3 regions of the Pediococcus sp. AC40 genome follow, and region 1 is predicted to be linked to each of the others. Evidence: predicted binding sites of a transcription regulator. Region 1 holds the regulator's gene; each other region holds the start of a gene.

Region 1 (6,478 bases):
CTATCAATGTCAGCTTTAATATCTTGCATAAATTGATCTACTGAAACAGTTTGTGAGTCGTCTTCACCATAGCGACGAACACTAACCGCGTTAGAATCCATTTCGTTGTCCCCAACTACTAAGATGTATGGAATCTTTTGGGTTTGTGCTTCACGGATCTTGTAACCCATCTTTTCGTTGCGGTGGTCAACTTCAACTCGGATGTCTTGGTCAGCCATTTGTTCACGCAACTTATCTGCGTATTCACCATGCAAGTCATCCTTAACTGGGATAATCGTTACTTGTTTTGGTGCTAACCAAGTTGGGAAGGCACCCTTGTACATTTCAATTAGGTAAGCCGTGAAGCGTTCCATAGTTGAAACTAACCCACGGTGAATCATAACTGGGCGGTGTTCTTCACCATCTGCTCCGACGTAATGTAAGTCGAATTGTTTTGGCAACATGAAGTCTAATTGGATTGTTGATAGAGTTTCTTCGTTACCAAGTGCCGTCTTTGTTTGTACGTCAAGCTTTGGACCGTAGAAAGCAGCTTCGCCTTCTGCTTCAACGTAATCTAAACCAAGGTCATCCATCGCAGCTTTAAGCATTGATTGTGAGTGGTTCCACATCTCATCATCGTCAAAGTACTTTTCAGTATTTTCAGGATCACGGTAACTAAGCCGGAATGTGTAATCCGTAATGTCAAAGTCGCGATAAACTTCAACCATCAATTGTAGAACTTTCTTGAATTCTTCTTGAATTTGATCAGGCGCAACGAAAGTGTGACCATCGTTCAACGTCATTTCACGTACCCGTTGCAAACCAGAAAGGGCACCAGATTTTTCGTAACGGTGCATCATTCCAAGTTCAGCAATCCGTAATGGTAATTCACGATACGAACGGATGTGGTGCTTATAAACTTGAATATGGGATGGGCAGTTCATTGGCCGCAATTCAAGCATTTCGCCGTCACCCATGTCCATTGGTGGGAACATATCTTCCCGATAGTGTTGCCAGTGACCAGAAGTCTTGTACGCGTCAAGGTTCATTAATACTGGTGTGTATACGTGCTGGTAACCATGTTGGACTTCCTTGTCGATGATGTAACGTTCGATTGTCCGACGGATGGTTGCCCCGTTTGGCATCCAGTATGGTAATCCAGCGCCCACTTCTGGATCAACAAAGAAGAGGTCGAGGTCGTTACCAATTACCCGATGGTCACGTTCACGAGCTTCCTTTTGGCGTGCCAATTCAGCATCCAAGTCTTTTTGGTTGAAGAACGAAGTACCGTAAATCCGTTGTAACATTGGATTACTTGACTTACCTTCCCAATAAGCACCCGCAACGGATAGCAATTTGATGGCTTTCAATCCCGAAGCATCTGGTAATGCAACACAGTCACTGACAATTAAGCTGCCATCAACGTCGTATACGTTAACCTTGCCGTCTTTAGCGTTTTTCTTAACTAGCTTAGCTTGGTAAGGATCGCTATCAACCTTAGCTAAAGCATCTTCAACGCTTAACATTTCATGACTCAAAGCAACCTTTGCTTGAATCATATCTTTCATTTTATCTTCAATAGCGGGGAGTTCGTCGACCGAAATTTGTTGACCTTCCTTATCGGTGTCAGCATAAAAACCGTGTTCGATGTTACCAATTTCCCCAATCCGGATTTCCGGATAAATACTCTTGATTGCACTTGTCAATACTAAAGCTGCTGAATTCCAGTTTACCAATTGTCCATCTTCGGAATCCTTGGTAATGATCTCAACCTTTCCATCTTGGTCAAGTGGTTGGTCCAAATTAACCAATTCATCATTAACTTTTCCAGCAACGGCGTTTTTTGCCAAACTTGTACCAATTGACTTCGCAATTTCAAGTACGGTGACACCAGCACCAAAAGGTTTTACACTGCCATCTGGAAATTCAATCTTAATCTCTGCCATAATTACACGCTCCCTTTACAAAAAATAGTATAAAAAAATCCCTGGTATTTTCATACCAGGGACGTGTTAGACGTTATTTCACGCGGTTCCACCCTCGTTGCAGACTACTAGAACGTAATCCACCACTTAATTAAACCGATAACGGTGGCAACCCGAACTGATATTTCGATCAGTCTCTAGTCAAGTGGGAAGTTTTTAGTTGCTTTGCTTACAGTCCATGGCGCGGCTCCCTGAGGTTAAAAACTACATGTTTGACTCTGATTTACAACTTCATTATATCCATTCAAAATTGCTTGTCAACCCTGTCGATGATTTTTTCCGATTAAAGTAACCTCTTCACTTAAAAATTTGATCCGTTCCATTAACCGTTTGGCCTTTAAAGGCTCGGCCTCCCCGCGTTGGTTGACCGTTAAGTGTTCCTTTTCTAGTTGCTCCATTGAAAAGTTAGAGGTGAAGAACGTTGGTAACTCTTCTTGCATGCGATATTCCAAGATTACGCCTAAAATATCATCCCGTACCCATGCAGAAATACTATCTGCACCAATGTCGTCAATCACTAAAATTGGCGCCTGCTTGACCGCGTCAAGCTTGCTTTGAATTTCTTTAGAATCCCCAATCGTGTTTTTTAATTCCACCGCTAAACTAGGAAAATGAACGATGGTTGTCGAGTAATTATGTTTGGCTAATTCATTAGCCATTGCACCCATCAAGTAGGTTTTTCCTACCCCAAAGCTACCGGTTAAGTATAAGCCTCGGTGAAATTGGTCCGGTGCCTGATCATAAGCGGCCACAAAATCCATCGTCTTACTTAAAGCAATATTCCGGTCAGGCTCTTGGTAGTAATCACTAAAATCAGCCCGCCGAATCATCTTTGGCATACTAATTGACTTCACCAGCGCTTGCCGCTGGGCCGCCTGGCGTCTCATTGTCATTTCTTTAGTAGGCACGTACTCAATATCAATTAGGTGATTGCTGAGTACTAACTGGGGCTCGTAACCCGGCAAAAAGGAGGGCTCGTGCCGCGCAATCTTCCTGCGTTCGTTAACAAATTCGTATAGTTTGGCCGCTCCCCGCTCCAAAGCTTCCGTAGTTAACTCCGCTTGGTGTGTTTGGCAAAAGGCCACAACTTCGGGATCCTGATAAACATTTTTCATCACCGACTGGAAACGTTGGTCGAGTTTCCGTTTATTCATCAATCCCTCAATTGCTTCGCGAATATTTTCCATTTATTACTCCTCCTTTCGCCGTTCACGTAATTTTTTCAGTTTTGCATTAATTTCTGCAGTAGTCGGCACCGCTTGAGAATCATTAGCATTGTTTGTTGTAGTTTTAGCATCCTTTTTGGCCCAATCTGGTAGGGTTTCGCGCTGAACGACCGGCTTACGTCTTCCATACGACTTGGTAGCTTGTTTTTGCTTTTTAGCCTGGCGTTCACGCACAAATTCTAACGCCTTTTGCGGAGTTTTTACGCCATTTTTAATCCACTCGTTGGCGATTGCCTCAACTAAATTTTTATTCAGCGTCGCCCGGCCCTGATCAACCAAGACATAGAAAATCAAAAAATTAACGACGCTAACCGGCAGTTGACCCGTTTCCACTATGCCGGTAATTACCCGTTTTTCCGCCGTGGTGGTAAAGCCCCCGGTTTCTTGCTTAATCTGATCAATAAAGTCTACCGGAGCTAATGCATACGTTGACTTAATCACCGTTTGCTCCTCGGCCGTGAGCCCTTCTAAATTGAGCTTTGTAGGCGATGTTGGCATAACCGCTGAACTAGCCGTTTTCTTCGCGCCTTGCTGATTAGCATTGGCGTATTTTTGGGCGATCCGAGTTTTCAAAGTTCGGCTATCAATCCGATTATCTTGAAAATTAGTGGCCGACTTAATCAGTTCCGCCATTTCACTTTCCGTAATTCCGTAAATAGTTTGTTCCACCATAATGAGGTGGCGGTTTTCTTCTAGGCTTTGACGATCCACAAAGCTAGTGCTAAGCATTTGAGTAAGTAAGTTAAAGTCAAAATTATTATTGAGCGTTTCTGAATCCGTTTGTGGCTCGTCCGGCTGAATTTGCTTTTGCACGGCAGAGATTGGCCTTGGCTTGTCGACCACGCTGCTGCCAATTTGGAAATAGTCGCCTAAATTTTTAGAGATATCATAAAAATCGGCGTGCTCAACCTGGCGTTTAATTAACCGCCGGCTTAACCGTTCAAATTCATTTTCACCAACCGCACCAAGCAACAATGCGCTTAGCGTGTCGTCTTTGAAAAAGGTAATCGGGTCAGCTGGTGCTTGCAAAACGTACAAAAATAACGCCCGATTATCAACTTGTTTACGAAAAGTTTTTAGCAAACCCAAGGCTTCTAACCGGCCTCGCGCTTCCATAATAGCTGGTAAATCAATTCCCAGCCAATTCAGTAATATTGTATGGGTAAACTGTTCATTTAAAACCGTCGCTTCTTCATTTAGTTCCCAAAGCGTCATTGCTAAACTGTACGCATCCGAAGATAATAACGGACGATACAGCGCCGTTAATGCCCGACTTTCGTAGTCGGTCATTTGTCGATCAGTATTCACAATAAACGAATCGTTTGGTGCTAAGTTACCCATTGGTTCCGTCATTACTTATGATCCTTTTCTTCTTCATCTTTTTTGACCATATCCTGGAGTTCGTTCAAGAAAACGTTCATGTCCTTAAATTGCCGGTATACGCTGGCAAACCGAATATAAGCGATCTCATCTAAATCAACGAGAATATTCATTACGTATTCTCCAATCACTTGACTAGAAACTTCGCTTTCTCCCAATGAACGAATTTTATTTTCAACCTTGTCCACAATATCAGTCATTTGTTCCATTTTTACCGGTCGCTTTTCTGCTGCCCGGACAATCCCTTTAAGAATCTTATCGCGATCAAATTCTTCCCGCGAACCGTTTTTCTTAATCACTAATAACGGGGTGGCTTCCACCCGTTCAAAAGTTGTAAAACGAAAACCACAGTCTTCACATTCACGCCGACGACGAATTACGCGGCCTTCATCAGTTGGTCGACTGTCTACTACTCTCGAGCCATTATTACCACAATGTGGGCATTTCATATTATTTCACCTCGCCGGTCTTTCCGGATGTCTGGAGTAAATTTTGTTTAACAAGCCATTCTATCACTTGCTTTTGTGTGGCTTCAATACTACCACTACTATCGATGGTTACATCCGCTTTTTTTTGTTTAATTCCAATCGGCATCTGAGCGTCAATTCGTTTTTGAGCATCCTCACGAGTCAAATGATCCCGTTCCATCAGTCGTCGGAGCTGTTCTGCTGGAGTTGTTGAAACCACCATAATACAATCGACTAAAGTCTCGTATCCTTGTTCAAACAAAACTGGTGCATCTAAAACGACCACGGGCTCCGTCGTAAAACTTTTTAACTGGCGGATGATCTCTTGGCGAATTACGGGTTGGACAATTTGATTTAACTCCCCTAGTTTTTTTGACTCCCCAAAAACTATTTTACCTAATTGCTTACGGTCAACTTGTTTTTGTTCATTTAAAATTGGGGTCCCAAATGCCTTAACTAATTGTACCTTAACCGCTTTAAATTCCAAAACTGCGTGGGCAATTTCGTCAGCGTCCACAATTGGAATTCCTTTATCTCTCAAAAAATTACTAATGGTGGACTTTCCCATCGCAATTCCACCTGTTAGTCCAAGGATCTTAGTCATTTTCTGGCGTTAAAACTTGGCAATGCGGGCAAAAATGAGTACTGCGCTGAGCTACCTTAATTTGTTCGATGGGAGTTTGGCAGCGTGGACACGGTAATCCTTGGCGATGGTAGACGTGCAGCTGGTTTTGGAAACTGCCGGCATGTCCAGTAGCATCTAAATAAGAAAACACGGTGGTTCCTTTTGCCGCAATGGCTTCGTTTAATTCGGCAAAAATACTTTCCCGTAATAATTTAATTTCGGCATCGGTAAGTGAATTAGACCGGCGCTGCGGATGAATTTTACTTAGCCATAAAACTTCATCTGCGTAAATATTGCCCAATCCCGCAATTAACGACTGGTCTAGAAGAAAGCTTTTCATCACCCGTTTACGACTTCGAAGGGCCTTCGTAAGGTAGTCTAACGTCAGCGTTTCTGGCGTTGGTTCGGGTCCGATCGTCTTCAATCCCCCGACTTGCATTTCTTGCCCCGTGGGGGTTAAAACCATTCGACCAAATTTTCGGGTGTCATTATAGCGTAAATCCTGTCCATCATCTAATTCAAAAATAACGTGGTCGTGTTTGTTGTAAGGTTGGTCGCGGTCTACCACCGCATACTTTCCTTCCATTCGGAGGTGGGAAACCATTGAAAGCTGATTACTGAAATCAAAAATCAAGTACTTTCCTCGCCGGCGAATTGTTTCAATTGTTTTATTTTTTAATTCTGCCGCGAACTGGTCCGCTTCAGGGGTGACCATTTTAGGATATCGCACCACCACCCGTTGAATTGTGCGACCCTCTACCAGACCGACCAATCCGCGTCGTACCGTTTCTACTTCAGGTAACTCAGGCATTTATT
Region 2 (6,478 bases), 270 kb from region 1:
TCTCCATCGGCAGTCCCCGACTTTGTAAGTAGTAAAGTGCATCTTCGTCATACTGGCCGACACTAGCGGCGTGGCCGGCCCGGACATCGTTTTCGTCAATCACTAAGACCGGGTTAACGCTGCCCTTAGCGTGCGGTTCTACGGTCATTAACCGACTTTCCTGGTCCGCGTCCGCATCACTGGCCCCATGATCAATTTGGCCAATGCTCGTAAAGTTGACCCGGGAATTTTCGTACAAAACTCCCCGCATGTTGATTCGGCTAAAAGTATGTTGGCCCAAATGCTTAATTTGTCCACGGATGCCCACCCAGTCATCTTGGTAGCCGTAACGCGCCAAGTTAAGGGTTGCCCGACTGCCGGTTCCAGCAAGCGTTACGTTTAAATCACCTAGTAGCTGCCCCTTCGTTTGTGGCCACAAGGACCAATCGAGGTTAGCATCCCGAGCACTCACAAAATCACCTAGCAATAAACTTCGGGTAGCCTTGTGGCTTTGCGTGTCGGTGATGAGTGTCAAATTGCTTTCGTCCGCTAAAGCCCCTCCTATCAAACAGTTAGATTGCTGCACCTCTCCCGCTAAATCTAGCGTTAGCTTCGTGGTCAACCGACTATGGACCCCTAAATCAAACCAAACTGTCCATTCCACGGGAAAAGCTGACTCCGTTCGCAGGGTTAAGTTTAGCGCTGGCGAAATTTCCGCGTGATCCGGCAAACTGATTACCACACCCTGGAGTTGGTTTTGCAAGTGCTGTTGCACAAATTGGTTGTCCGTGGAAGCTAGTAATTGGGGCAGACCGGATAGTTCCGCTGTCGCACCATTAATGCGCCGGACCGTACCTCCCGCTGCATTAATGGCTTGCAAAGCTTCCGCGTTGGCCTCCCAGTCCCAAGCGGCCCTGGTAGAATCCGGCAAGGTAAAAGCTGCGGGGTCATACCGAATTCCTAAAATACGGGGATAGCTAGCGGTCGCCGTTTTATTCAAGGGAATCGCCATGGCTGGTTTCACTTCCTAACGTTTCCTCTAATTCAGCGTAGCCAGTCTTTTCCAGATCCGTAGCTAGTTCGGGGCCGCCGCTTTTAACAATCCGGCCGTCCATCATGATGTGCACCACGTCAGGCACCACGTAGTTCAACAGGCGCTGATAGTGTGTGACCATCAAGCAGCTAAAGGTGGTACTGCGCATTGCGTTGATCCCCTTCGCCACAATTTTGAGGGCGTCAATATCTAATCCGGAATCAATTTCATCTAAAATAGCCATCTCGGGTCGTAACATCATCATTTGCAGGATTTCGTTACGCTTTTTTTCACCACCGGAAAAATCGGCGTTAAGCCCCCGGTCCGCATATTCCGGATTAATTTCTAAAAATTCCATGTTCGCTCTAAGCTGTTTTAAAAAGGGCAGCACGGCAACTGGTTGGCCTTGGTTACGTGCGTTTAACGCTGCGTGAATGAAGTCGGCGTTGGAAATTCCCGCGACCTCCATCGGATACTGCATCGCTAAAAAGACTCCCGCCCGGGCCCGTTCGTCAACGCTCATTTCCGTGATATCTTGCCCGTCTAACCAAATTTGGCCATCTACAATCTCGTAGAGCGGATTTCCCATAATCGTTTCCGAAAGCGTTGACTTCCCAGTCCCGTTAGGTCCCATCAACGCGTGAATTTCTCCCGGATTAATTTGTAAATTAACCCCGTTTAAAATGCGCTCATCACCCGCATTGACCTTTAAATTTTTAATTTCTAACTTACTCATCAAATTCTCCTACCTTAACGAAGCAATTTATCCCAAATGACGACTTGGTTTGCGGCTAACGATTTAGGCACGTCGATAATTCGTTGATTGGAACTTCCCCGAAATTGAAGCGTCAAATCTTTTTTAGCTTCTAAAAAACGGCCGTCCACCAAGATATCTAGCTCGCTTAACAATTCCAATTTATCGTAAGATTCCTGCATCAGTTCGTCCCAGGTGTAACCGGTCCACGACCAGATGTCCTTGTCGTGCCCAAATTCTTGGCGCACCCGCCGGACTAGCCGCAAGCAAACCTGCGTGTTTAAGAAGGGTTCTCCGCCTAACAAGGTCAGCCCCTGTACGTAACTTTGCCCCATGTCTTCGATAATTTGGTCTTCTAATTCCTGCGAATAGGGGCGTCCGTAATGGAAATTTTGCGCCGCCTTGTTGTAGCACCCCGGACAGTTGAATAAACAACCCGAAACGTACAAACTGCAGCGAATGCCTTCCCCATCAACCATGTTGAACGGCTTATAGTCGGCAATGTATTCTAAACTGCGGTCCTTCGCCAGCCATTCTTGCGGCTGGGGATTTCTCGGTGACCGTACTCGTCGTTGTCTAACCACGTTTTCACCCCTATTCCATATTTTTAACCCGTGATGAAATTTCTTTATGCCGTCCATGAACCATTGGCCGGATCATTGGGTTTCCTAAGTAACCACAAGTCCGTTTAACCACGTCACAAGTTTTGGGGTCGCGGTTCCCACATTGTGGGCATTCAAAACCGCGGGCCGTGGGTTTAAAGTCGCCATCGAATCCACATTTATAACAGTGGTCGATCGAAGCGTTCGTTCCTAAATAACCCACGTGGTCATAAGCCCAGGTCCAAACCGCTTCTAAAGCAGCCGGATTTTGTTTTAAATTTGGGTACTCACAGTAGTGAATAAAGCCGCCGGCCGCGTACTTCGGGTACTCTTCTTCAAAAGTAAGTTTTTCAAACGGAGTCGGATTTTTCCGGACGTCGTAATGGAAACTGTTAGTGTAGTATTCCTTGTCGGTAATGTCCTTGATCTTGCCGAATTTTTCAATATCATCCTCACAGAAGGTATCCGTCAGGGATTCGGCTGGCGTGGAGTAAACGCTGAAATGGTAGCCGTACTCTTTTTCCCAAGCTAGGCACTTTTCGTACAGGTACTTCACGATTGAAACCGTGAAATCGTGGGCTTCCTGATTATCTTCCCAATCGGGACCGAAAAAGGCGGTTCCCACTTCGTACAAACCAATGTAACCTAACGATATGGTCGCCCGTCGGTGATTAAACAGTTGGTCCACGTCGTCACCATCCTTGAGGCGGACTCCAAAGGCACCGTGCTTATACAAAATCGGCGCGTTTTGCGGTTGGGTATCCCGGCAACGTTTAATTCGGAAGAGTAAGGCTTTTTTCGCCAACGCCACCCGGTCTTCCATAATCTCCCAGAAGACTTCTCGGTCACCCTGGGCTTCAATCGCAATCCGTGGCAAGTTAACGGTAACGACCCCTAAATTCATTCGGCCACTATTAACTTCTTCGCCATCAGCGTTCTTCCAAGCTTGTAAGAAGCTCCGACAACCCATGGGCGCCTTAAAGTTTCCAGTTAATTCCACAATTTTGTCGTACATTAAGACGTCGGGGTACATCCGTTTAGTTGCACACTCTACGGCCAACTGTTTGATATCGTAGTTGGGATCCTCCGGATTTAAATTTATTCCGCGCTTAATTGAAAAGACCAACTTTGGGAAAATTGCGGTCCGGTGCTGCTTGCCGAGCCCCTTAATGCGGACTTTTAAGATTGCCTTTTGAATTTCCCGTTCGATCCACGAAGTTCCCAGGCCAAATCCCACCGTGGTAAACGGCGTTTGTCCGTTGGATGAAAACAGCGTGTTAACTTCGTACTCTAACGCTTGCATTGCGTCGTAAATATCTTTCTTGGTTTTTTCCTTAGCAAAGGTCTCCCGTTGTTCGGGGAGCACCCATTTTTCGGCTTCCTTCAAGTGCTTTTCGTAATTTAATTTTGCGTAAGGCGCCAACATTTCATCCGTCCGGTCTGACGAACAACCTCCGTATTGGCTCGATGCCACATTCGCAATAATCTGTGACATTTGGGCGGTTGCCGTTTGAATTGACTTAGGTGACTCCACTTCCGCATTTCCAATCTTAAAACCATTCGCTAGCATACTCTTGAAGTCAATCAAACAGCAGTTGGTCATTGAAGTTAGCGGTGAATAGTCCAAGTCATGAAAATGAATGTCGCCGCGCAAGTGGGCCTTTGCTACGGTCTGCGGCATCATCGTTAACCCAAATGATTTGCCGACCATTCCGGCCGTTAAGTCCCGGCGGGTGCTGAAAATATTACTGTCCTTATTAGCATTTTCGTGAACTACCGTATCCCGTCCATCAAATAACTGGCTTAATTTATTTTGCGGGTCAATCGCGGCCTGCCACTTGGCTTCATCGGCTTGCCGATATTCAGCATATTTTTCCCACAAGTCGTCCCGTTGATAATCATGAAGGATCACTTTGAAGACTGCCCGAATTTGTTCTACCGTTAGCGGCGACGCCATTTGCGTTAACTGTTCTAAAATTGCTTGCGTAATTTTTTGCCGTTCAACCTCGTCCGTGGTTAATTGATCAACCACTAGCGCGATTTTATAGGGGTAAAATTGCATCCTTTCCCCATCTGCTTTAACTACTTGTTTTTGACGTAATTCAGTCCAAGCGTCGGTTGCGATTGCTTGCGAATTGATCATTTTAACCACCCGTCCTTTTCTAATTTTTTATTCCAATCTCGTTCAATTCTCGCTATAATAAACAACGTTATTATTTTCTGTTTATTTAAAGCTGTTTGATATTCGAAACTGGCTTGATTGGTTTCTCTTCACATCATAGATTACTCCGATTTCGCAAAAAGATAAAGGTTGAAAACACAAGATATATGTGCTTAACGAACGATTAACCACTATATATGGTGTATGTAACGTAATTTAAAATGGCAATTAAAAACCTGGTCACCGCAGTTTAGTTGGGGACCAGTTTTTTAGATTTAAACTGTTTTTCATCACAAAAGCATGGAAAATAATTTGGCTTCACGTCCATAGTTATGACTGAGAAGCACATTATAAATTTATTTTTTTAAGTTAACTATCTGAACCCCATATATTTTTCTACTCATTACCAATATCACTACCACTAAAAAACTGGCCCAAATAGGCTTATTTACCTATTTGAACCAGTTTTATTAATCCATTATTAAATTGAGTAGCGCGTTAAACCTATTGTGCCGTGTATCCGCCGTCCACCACAAATTCGGAGCCAGTCGAGAAGGAGGATTCATCGGAAGCTAGGTACAACACCATGTTGGCAATTTCTTCCGCGGTGCCTAGGCGGCCAACTGGATGTAGTTTCTCCAAGTCCGCTCGCATTTCAGGATACGCATCCACCATTGGGGTGTGGGCGTATCCCGGATGTACCGAATTAATCCGGATCGGGTAATGTTTCTCCGCACAGTACAAGGCTGCTGACTTAGTAAGTAAACGCACTCCACCTTTTGAGGCGTTATACGCGTATAGGTTAGAAATCCCAATTAGGCCCGCAATCGAAGCCATGTTGATAATCGAACCACCCTTTTCCTTCATGTGTCGAATGCCATACTTCACTCCTAACATGATGCCGTCCAGGTTGACCGACAAAATCTTGTGCCATTCGTCAAGTTCAATATTTTCAGCATTGTCAAAGGCTAAAATTCCCGCATTATTAACCAAAATATCCACTTTTTCGAATTTATCAATTGCCGTCCTAAAAACGGGTTCCCAATTATCTTCCACCGCAACGTCTTGTTTGACGAAAACGGCCTTATCTTCGCCAATTTCCTGCAAGGCTTCACTTGCGCCAGCAACATCAACGTCCGTGATCACCACTTTTGCACCTTCCCGAACAAAAAGTTTGGCACAGGCTAATCCAAAACCTTTTACTCCACCAGTAATAATCGCAACTTTTCCGTCTAGTCTACTCATTTCATTGGCCTCCTAAACCTATTTTATTCGGCGTATTCCCTATCAATTTAAGCATAAACCTACCAGTACCAATTTGCAACCGTTTTCACAAACCGTCCTATTACCCCTATTGTTTTTTCGGTTGGGTCCCCTGTCATATCTAACGTTAAGAATAACGTGACTTTACCAATCTGTTCTCATAATTTTTAGGTAGACCATTTGCAGCCAAGTAACCGCTTTACAAGCCGATTACAAAATGCTACGATTGCTTCATAGTAAAAACTTAAAAACAACAATGCTGGGGTGCCGTTTTGGCTGAGATAATACCCATTGAACCTGGTCTAATTAGTATTAGCGTAGGGAGATATTGGATAATAACAGCCAGTTTTTCGTTGCCGAAAAGCTGGCTATTTTTCTGGCTTCTTGTTTCTAAGTAAATTTATTAATTTACTGAGGAGGTTTTTTAGTTATGAATACTAAAAAAGCAAACTGGAATTACTCGTTACGAGACGTAGTCTTTATTGTGCTAATCGCGATTTTTTGTGGGGTGATTTTTTTCGCCACTAATTTATCGTATAGTTTTCTAACGGCGGGGTTGGCCGCAGTCGGTCTCGGTCCGCTAGCTAACGACCTGTTACTTGGCCTATGGATGATTGCCGGACCTTTAGGCATCATGCTCACCCGCAAAATTGGATCCAGTATCATCGCGGAAACTCTGGGAGGTC
Region 3 (6,478 bases), 140 kb from region 1:
AATAATTGGTTCATCATTGACCGTTCGCAGTCTTTCAATGTAAGTTGCATTTAATTGGTCATCGTTGTCTAAATTAAAAGTTTTGTTAGGAACTAACCGAGGCTCCAATGTAATTAACTTAGTTCTCGAATGCATATCTTGAGATTGATTAAGCTCTTTAAAAGATTTGATGCCTGATACTGGAAAAACAAATCTAGAAACATCTAAAACGATTGAACCTTTGCCCTTGATTTTTTGAATGTAACCTAATTCAAGTAACATAGCTAGGGCTTTGCGGACAGTTTCCCGTGAAGTGCCATATAGCTCACAAAGTTCATTTTCACTAGGCAAGTAGGTGTTTACGGGATAGATTCCGTGAATAATTTTATTAGCAAGATCTTGTTCAATTAAGTCGTACTTACTTTCCATACAAGTATGCCCTCCTCCTTAGAAACGCTTACATCTTATCACAACTATTCTAGTATATACAAGCGTTTATTTTAATTAATCGCGTACTGTTCTTTGATGTGGGGAGTTATAATTTTATATTGACAACATGTATATACAAGATTATGATAAAAACACATTCAAAATCAGTAAACGGTTACATTTGAATTTATTTAAGGAGTTTATGGGAGAAAAAATATGAAAAAAGCAGAAAATAAACTTAAAATTGTCGCCCCGGTAAAGGGAAAAGTAATTCCACTTAATCAAGTTCCAGATTCTGTGTTTGCACAGAAAATGATGGGTGAAGGTTTTGGAATGGATCCCGTAGATAAGCAGATTGTCGCTCCAGTAAAAGGAACGATTACTATGGTAGCGGAAACAAAGCATGCTATTGGAATAAAAACAAAAAACGGCGTCGAGGTTTTAGTTCATTTAGGAATTGACACTGTAGAACTAAAAGGAACCCCTTATCACCTTAATGTTAGAGTCGGCGATGAAGTCGAAGCTGGCAGTGAAATGGGGACTTGGGAACTAAATGACGTTCGTAATGAAGGTAAACAAACGACCGTGATTGTGGTGATTACGAATAGTAATGAAGTGTTAGAAAAAATTGAAATCGTTAACAAGACGATTGACGCGGGGGCGGTAGTGGCAACCGCTTTGTTGAAAGCAACTGGAGGCGAGCAAAGGGACTCTAAAACTAAGAACGATCGTTTTGCTAAAACTGCTGAAACGGTGATTGCGGCAGTGGGAGGACCTGATAACATAAAAAGCGTAATTCATTGTATCTCCCGGGTTCGTTTTTATTTAAAAGATATCAATCAACCAGATGATGACCAAATTCGCAGGGACGAAAACGTAATTGATATCATGCGTGCTCAAGGCCAGTATCAAGTAGTGATTGGTCCTGACGTCGTAGAAGTTTATGACGCGGTAATTGATCAATTAGGTGAGGAATATGGCGGGGAAGATAGACCCGATACTACTGCCAATAAACCGGTTGGCCCGGATAACCGCAATTTATTAGAAAAATTAAAAGATGGATTTGACGAGCTTATTGGAGTCATTACCGGTTCAATGAGTCCCATTATTTGGTCGTTGGCGGCAGCAGGGATTCTCAAGGGGTTGTTATCAGTTTTAACGATGCCTCAATTAGGTGAAATTTTAACTCCCAAGAGCACTGCTTACATTATTCTAAATTCAATTGGAGATTCGGTATTTTTCTTCCTACCAATTATGGTCGGTTTTGCGGCGGCTAAACGAATTGGGGGAGATCCAATTATTGCTGCTGTGATTGGCGGAGTTTTGGTTCATCCTACTTTGACGCCCCTAGCAGGCAAGTCGTTAGGTATGCTGGGTAGTTTCAATTTTCAAATGGTGCAGTATTCGTACTCAATTTTTCCAATGATTTTAGCAACGTGGTTAGCTTTTAAGATAGAAAATTGGCTGAAAAAACATCTGCCAAATTACCTTACCATGATTTTTGTGCCCTTTATTACTATTCTGGTAGTAAGTGCAATTACCATTTACATTACGGGACCAGTAATTATTGGAATGTCGGATGGACTTGCGAAGTTAGTTTCTTGGGCGCTCGTACGTAGTGGATGGGTATCTGGAATTTTAATTGGATCGTTCCACCAAGTATTAGTAATCTTCGGTTTACATTGGGGAATTCAGCCATTAGTAATTAATGACATTGCAACGGCTGGTCATAGTTATCTTAATGCTATTATTTGCCAGACAATGATTTCACAAGGGGCGGCTACCCTTGCAGTTGCCATTAAAAGTAAAAAGGCTAATTTAAAAAGTTTATCATTTGCAGCGGCAATTTCAGCCTTCTGTGGAGTTACCGAGCCTGCAATTTACGGAGTTAACTTGCGCTACCGTCGGGTCTTTATCTCCGGTTTAATTGGTTCAGCTTTTGGAGGATTTATAACCGGATTGTTACATGGAAACATGTTTGGCTTTGCGGGTTCTTGGATAGGATTTGCTTCTTTCTTCAATCCAACTAACCCTGGAGACTTAAGTAGTTTTTACATCTTCCTAATCTCTTCGGTAGTATCAACCGTCGTTGGTTTTGTACTTACTTATGTTTGGGGATACAGCGATAAGATGGAAATTGGTCAGAAAGTGGATAAGCCAGTTAACCCAGGCAAAAACTAAAGCATGATGGTTTTGTGTAAAAAGGTTTGGCAGCTGTCAAAAATTTTAGTGATTAATACAAAAAAAGAGTTCTCATTTCTGAGAACTCTTTTTGATTTTCATAACCGAATCCAAAACTAAAGGTTAAATTGCCTTATGAACAGGTTCCTCAACCCGGATTTCTTTTAGCTTACGGTCGATTTGACTGAGAATAATTTTGGTGTTGTCTTCGTTTGATAAATCATATTTTTGTAAATCAATCTTCATCTTAGGACTTACATCGTATTCTTCATACCATTCTTTATAAGCTGACCACATTTTGTAGTAGTAAGACTCTAATTCCGGATTATTGTCGAATTGTTCGTAGTCACGACCACGCTTACGAATCCGGTAGAGGATGGTGTCAAAGTCGGTTTCTGCGTAGACCATTAAATCGGGTGCCTTTTTAGGGAGCTCTTGCAACTCGTTCATCATGTTATCAAGAAGGTTCATGTAGACTTCGAATTCAGTGTCGGTAATGTTACCTTCCTTGTTATTTTCGCGAGTAAACAAGGCGTCTTCGTAAATTGAGCGATCCAAGACGTTATTGTCATCAGCTAACGCCTTCTTAATCATTTGAAAACGTTTGTTCAAAAAGTAAATTTGGAGTAGAAATCCGTAACTTTTTGGATCTGAATAATAGAGCGGTAAAACTGGATTATCGCCAACCGGTTCATAAAAAGCCTGTGTCCCGTAATATTCAGCAATTTTTCCCGTCAAAGTAGTCTTACCAACGCCGATCATTCCTGCTGTAATTATCACCATAAAATGCCCCTCTTTTTGTTTTTTGCCGTCGAAATCTAGTACTAAATATTCCTAAATTTCCAAATAGCCACAACATATTGTATAAAGAATTTCGGGGCAAAACAACCTTGAATTTTGATAAAAAAACTGCTTGCTGGTTTTGATCCGGGTAAAAAATAAACCCCGTCGACCATTAAAGAAAGGTTTGAAAAGCGTTACCAAGGTGGGATATGATGGAGAGGGCGAGTGAACCCGGGTAATCTTTGAGGACTAACAGAATTGCGTGATTAATCGCGCTCTTGGCGATTGATTACGCAATTCTGTTAGCCGGAAGAGATTGAGTTCAGGAGCCCGTTTAGGCTAAGCATTCAAGAGCCAAACTCAAACAACTCAGCTAACTTAGAACTGCCGACTAAAATTAGCTGACAAGGCGGCACTACAAAACCAAAAATAATATTATTTAGATGCCTATGTGTCTAAAGTAAACGAATGGATTGAAGGATAAACTATGATAAAATTAGTCGTTAGTGATTTAGACGAAACGTTAGTGGGCCCCACTGGCGTTTCAGAGGTTAATATTCAAGCAATCAAAAAAGCTACTGCATTAGGAGTAAAATTTGTGCCTAACACGGGACGTGGATTTCAATCAGTTCAGCCATTACTAGAGCAATTGGGATTGCGCAATCAACCGGACGAATACGTAATTTCTTATAATGGCGGAGCGATTGTGGAAAATAAAGATTGCCGAGTACTCCAAGTTAACGCATTGTCGGCAACTCAGGCGACCCAAATTTTTGACGTGGTCAAACAACGGTTAGACTACGCTACCCACATTTACACTTTGAACCACGTTTACGTATACAATCCCGATCCTGAAGATACTGCGTACATGACCGGACGAGGCGTTAAGGTTGAGGATTACCCATACAAAACGTTAGAACCGTTGGCGGGCCAACCCGTCGTTAAAATTATTACGATGAACCACGATCCAAAAAAGCGGGAAGCAATCCGTAAGGAAGTGTTAGGCCAGGTAGGCTTTGATTTGAACGCTACCTTTTCTTCAAATCGATATACAGAATTTAACCTTGGGGGCGTAGACAAGGGAAAGGCTACCTTAGCATTAGCCAAACGGTTAGGAATTCAAAAAGATGAAATCATGGCTTTAGGGGATAATAACAACGACATCGCCATGCTAAGTCAGGTAGGGTTGCCGGTTGTGGTGGCGAATGCTACTGCGGATGCTCGCCGGGTGGCTAAGCACGTTACCCAAGGTGATTTCACTAGTGGAGTTGCGGAAGCCATTCATCAATTTATTTTGGGGGATTAAAATGCCGAAAAAAACGTATTATCGAACTTCTTTGATTTTGTTGATTCTGTCAACGATAATCATGGTCTTAACTTGGTTATCTGATTTGAGCCAAACGAACAAATTAATTATCATTGTGATTGTCGGGATAATTTTATCCTGGTATGTACAATACTTTTCCAAACATCTAACCGATGGTAAACAACGCAAGGAGAGAAAAAAATGAAGTCATTAAGAATTACGTTGCCGTTAGCGGTGGCGGTAATTTTAGTTGTTGCAACCGAGTTTTTTCATTTAAGTGGCGCACCACTGGTTATTAGTTGGGTAGTTGGATTCTTATTTTCAATGATTACTACCACCGTAATCGAAGTTAGATTACGAATGAAAAAATTTGTGGAAGAGCAAAAAAAGGAAGCTGCGAAAAAGCGGGAGGAACAATAATGTTTATTACCACAACAGGTATCAATGCTGGTTACACAATTAAAGACGTGGTTGAAGCAACGGCTAGTTTGATGCTGTCTTCAGAAGATATTGATAAGTACAACATGTTTGATCAATTGTTTGACGAATCCAAGGAGAAAATTAAGAAAAAAGCGGAGTTGAGTGGTGGCGATGGCATCATTGGCTTAAAGTATAACAGTGAAGTGGTGGAACTAAACGGTGCACCTAAATTTTTGGTGGTACATGCTTACGGGACGGTAGTAGTAATTGATAAGTAACAGTTAATTGATTGGTGACTACTCGTAAAAGTAATAAACCCGATAAAATGTTAAAAAGTGAGGTGATTTCGTAAAGAACGAAATGGGCCTCACTTTTTAATTTTGCAAGAGTCAAATTTAGTTTGACTTCGAGCGGTGTACTTTAATGGACACGGGGCGTAAATCACACGGCTTTACCCGAGTAGTGTAGTTGATTTCGTACGCCACATAGCGTTCGCAAGGATCATATTCAAGGATCGTTACAACGGCCTCATCGTCATCCATTTTGATAACTTTCCCCACAAAAGGCTGCTTTAAGTCCGTGGAACACCGGCAACGGACAATGCAGTTAAGATGGATTTCCCCCATAAGCAATTACCTACCTTATTTTTTTGCTTATTTGTATTATACACGAAAAGTGATTGGAACTGTTAATGATATACACGTTGAAAATAATTTAAAACTTATTAAATGATAATCCCTCATTGATTTAAATCAGTTATTCACTTTTATAGTTGTTTAGTGTAAAATTAATTTGTTAAGCCCGGATGGCGGAATTGGCAGACGCGCAGCGTTCAGGTCGCTGTATAGGCAACTATGTGCAAGTTCGAATCTTGTTCCGGGCATAGATAAGCCTGATTGGTAGGTGTTAAAGTGACGGATGTACAAAATTTGTGCAAAATAATTTAAATTAAAGTGTTTTGGTCGATGTAGAAGCTGACTAAAGCACTTTATTTTTTTTGACTGAAAATTCAAGCGACAAAGAAAATGGCTGGAGAAAGCCGGGCAGTCGGTTAAGAAAAGTTAACGATAGTAGTATTGGTATGCAATTTTTGCTAAAATGTTATATATTACTGGAATATGATGAAAACATGATATTTCGCCCAGATACGGGCATTTTTAAATTAAGTGTATGTAAAAACAGGGAAATAAGTACATAGACAGATTGAAGAATAAAAGGGGATTGCAAAATGTGCGGATTTGTTGGGTACGTTAACCAAACTAATGTCAATAAAGACACAATTAAATCAATGGCGGACCGGATCAAACACCGTGGTCCGGATGATGAAGCTTATTTTCAAGATGAACACGTTTCGATGGGTTTTCGGCGGTTATCAATTAT

The links. Region 1 encodes NrdR, which represses ribonucleotide reductase genes. Its sites were predicted from a motif close to ACACNATATATNGTGT; they were not measured.
Region 2: the regulator NrdR is predicted to act here: its motif matches at 4,718-4,733, upstream of nrdD (anaerobic ribonucleoside-triphosphate reductase).
Region 3: the regulator NrdR is predicted to act here: its motif matches at 3,440-3,455, upstream of NL111_RS03475 (deoxynucleoside kinase).

The regions. Positions count from the first base shown of each region.
Region 1 covers NZ_CP127012.1:845,189-851,666, reverse strand. Annotated here, with positions in the region: gene thrS (threonine--tRNA ligase) at 1-1,925, opposite strand, end outside; gene dnaI (primosomal protein DnaI) at 2,222-3,151, opposite strand; gene NL111_RS04045 (replication initiation and membrane attachment family protein) at 3,155-4,543, opposite strand; gene nrdR (transcriptional regulator NrdR) at 4,543-5,019, opposite strand; gene coaE (dephospho-CoA kinase) at 5,021-5,641, opposite strand; gene mutM (bifunctional DNA-formamidopyrimidine glycosylase/DNA-(apurinic or apyrimidinic site) lyase) at 5,634-6,473, opposite strand.
Region 2 covers NZ_CP127012.1:579,699-586,176, reverse strand. Annotated here, with positions in the region: gene NL111_RS02765 (SufD family Fe-S cluster assembly protein) at 1-1,003, opposite strand, end outside; gene sufC (Fe-S cluster assembly ATPase SufC) at 972-1,748, opposite strand; gene nrdG (anaerobic ribonucleoside-triphosphate reductase activating protein) at 1,763-2,350, opposite strand; gene nrdD (anaerobic ribonucleoside-triphosphate reductase) at 2,361-4,511, opposite strand; gene NL111_RS02745 (glucose 1-dehydrogenase) at 5,034-5,774, opposite strand; TPP riboswitch at 6,043-6,134, shown strand; gene NL111_RS02740 (ECF transporter S component) at 6,223-6,478, shown strand, end outside.
Region 3 covers NZ_CP127012.1:709,881-716,358, forward strand. Annotated here, with positions in the region: gene treR (trehalose operon repressor) at 1-408, opposite strand, end outside; gene NL111_RS03470 (PTS sugar transporter subunit IIABC) at 625-2,589, shown strand; gene NL111_RS03475 (deoxynucleoside kinase) at 2,713-3,372, opposite strand; gene NL111_RS03480 (Cof-type HAD-IIB family hydrolase) at 3,860-4,678, shown strand; gene NL111_RS03485 (hypothetical protein) at 4,880-5,098, shown strand; gene NL111_RS03490 (heavy metal-binding domain-containing protein) at 5,098-5,376, shown strand; gene NL111_RS03495 (hypothetical protein) at 5,494-5,640, opposite strand; tRNA gene NL111_RS03500 (tRNA-Leu) at 5,898-5,981, shown strand; gene asnB (asparagine synthase (glutamine-hydrolyzing)) at 6,327-6,478, shown strand, end outside.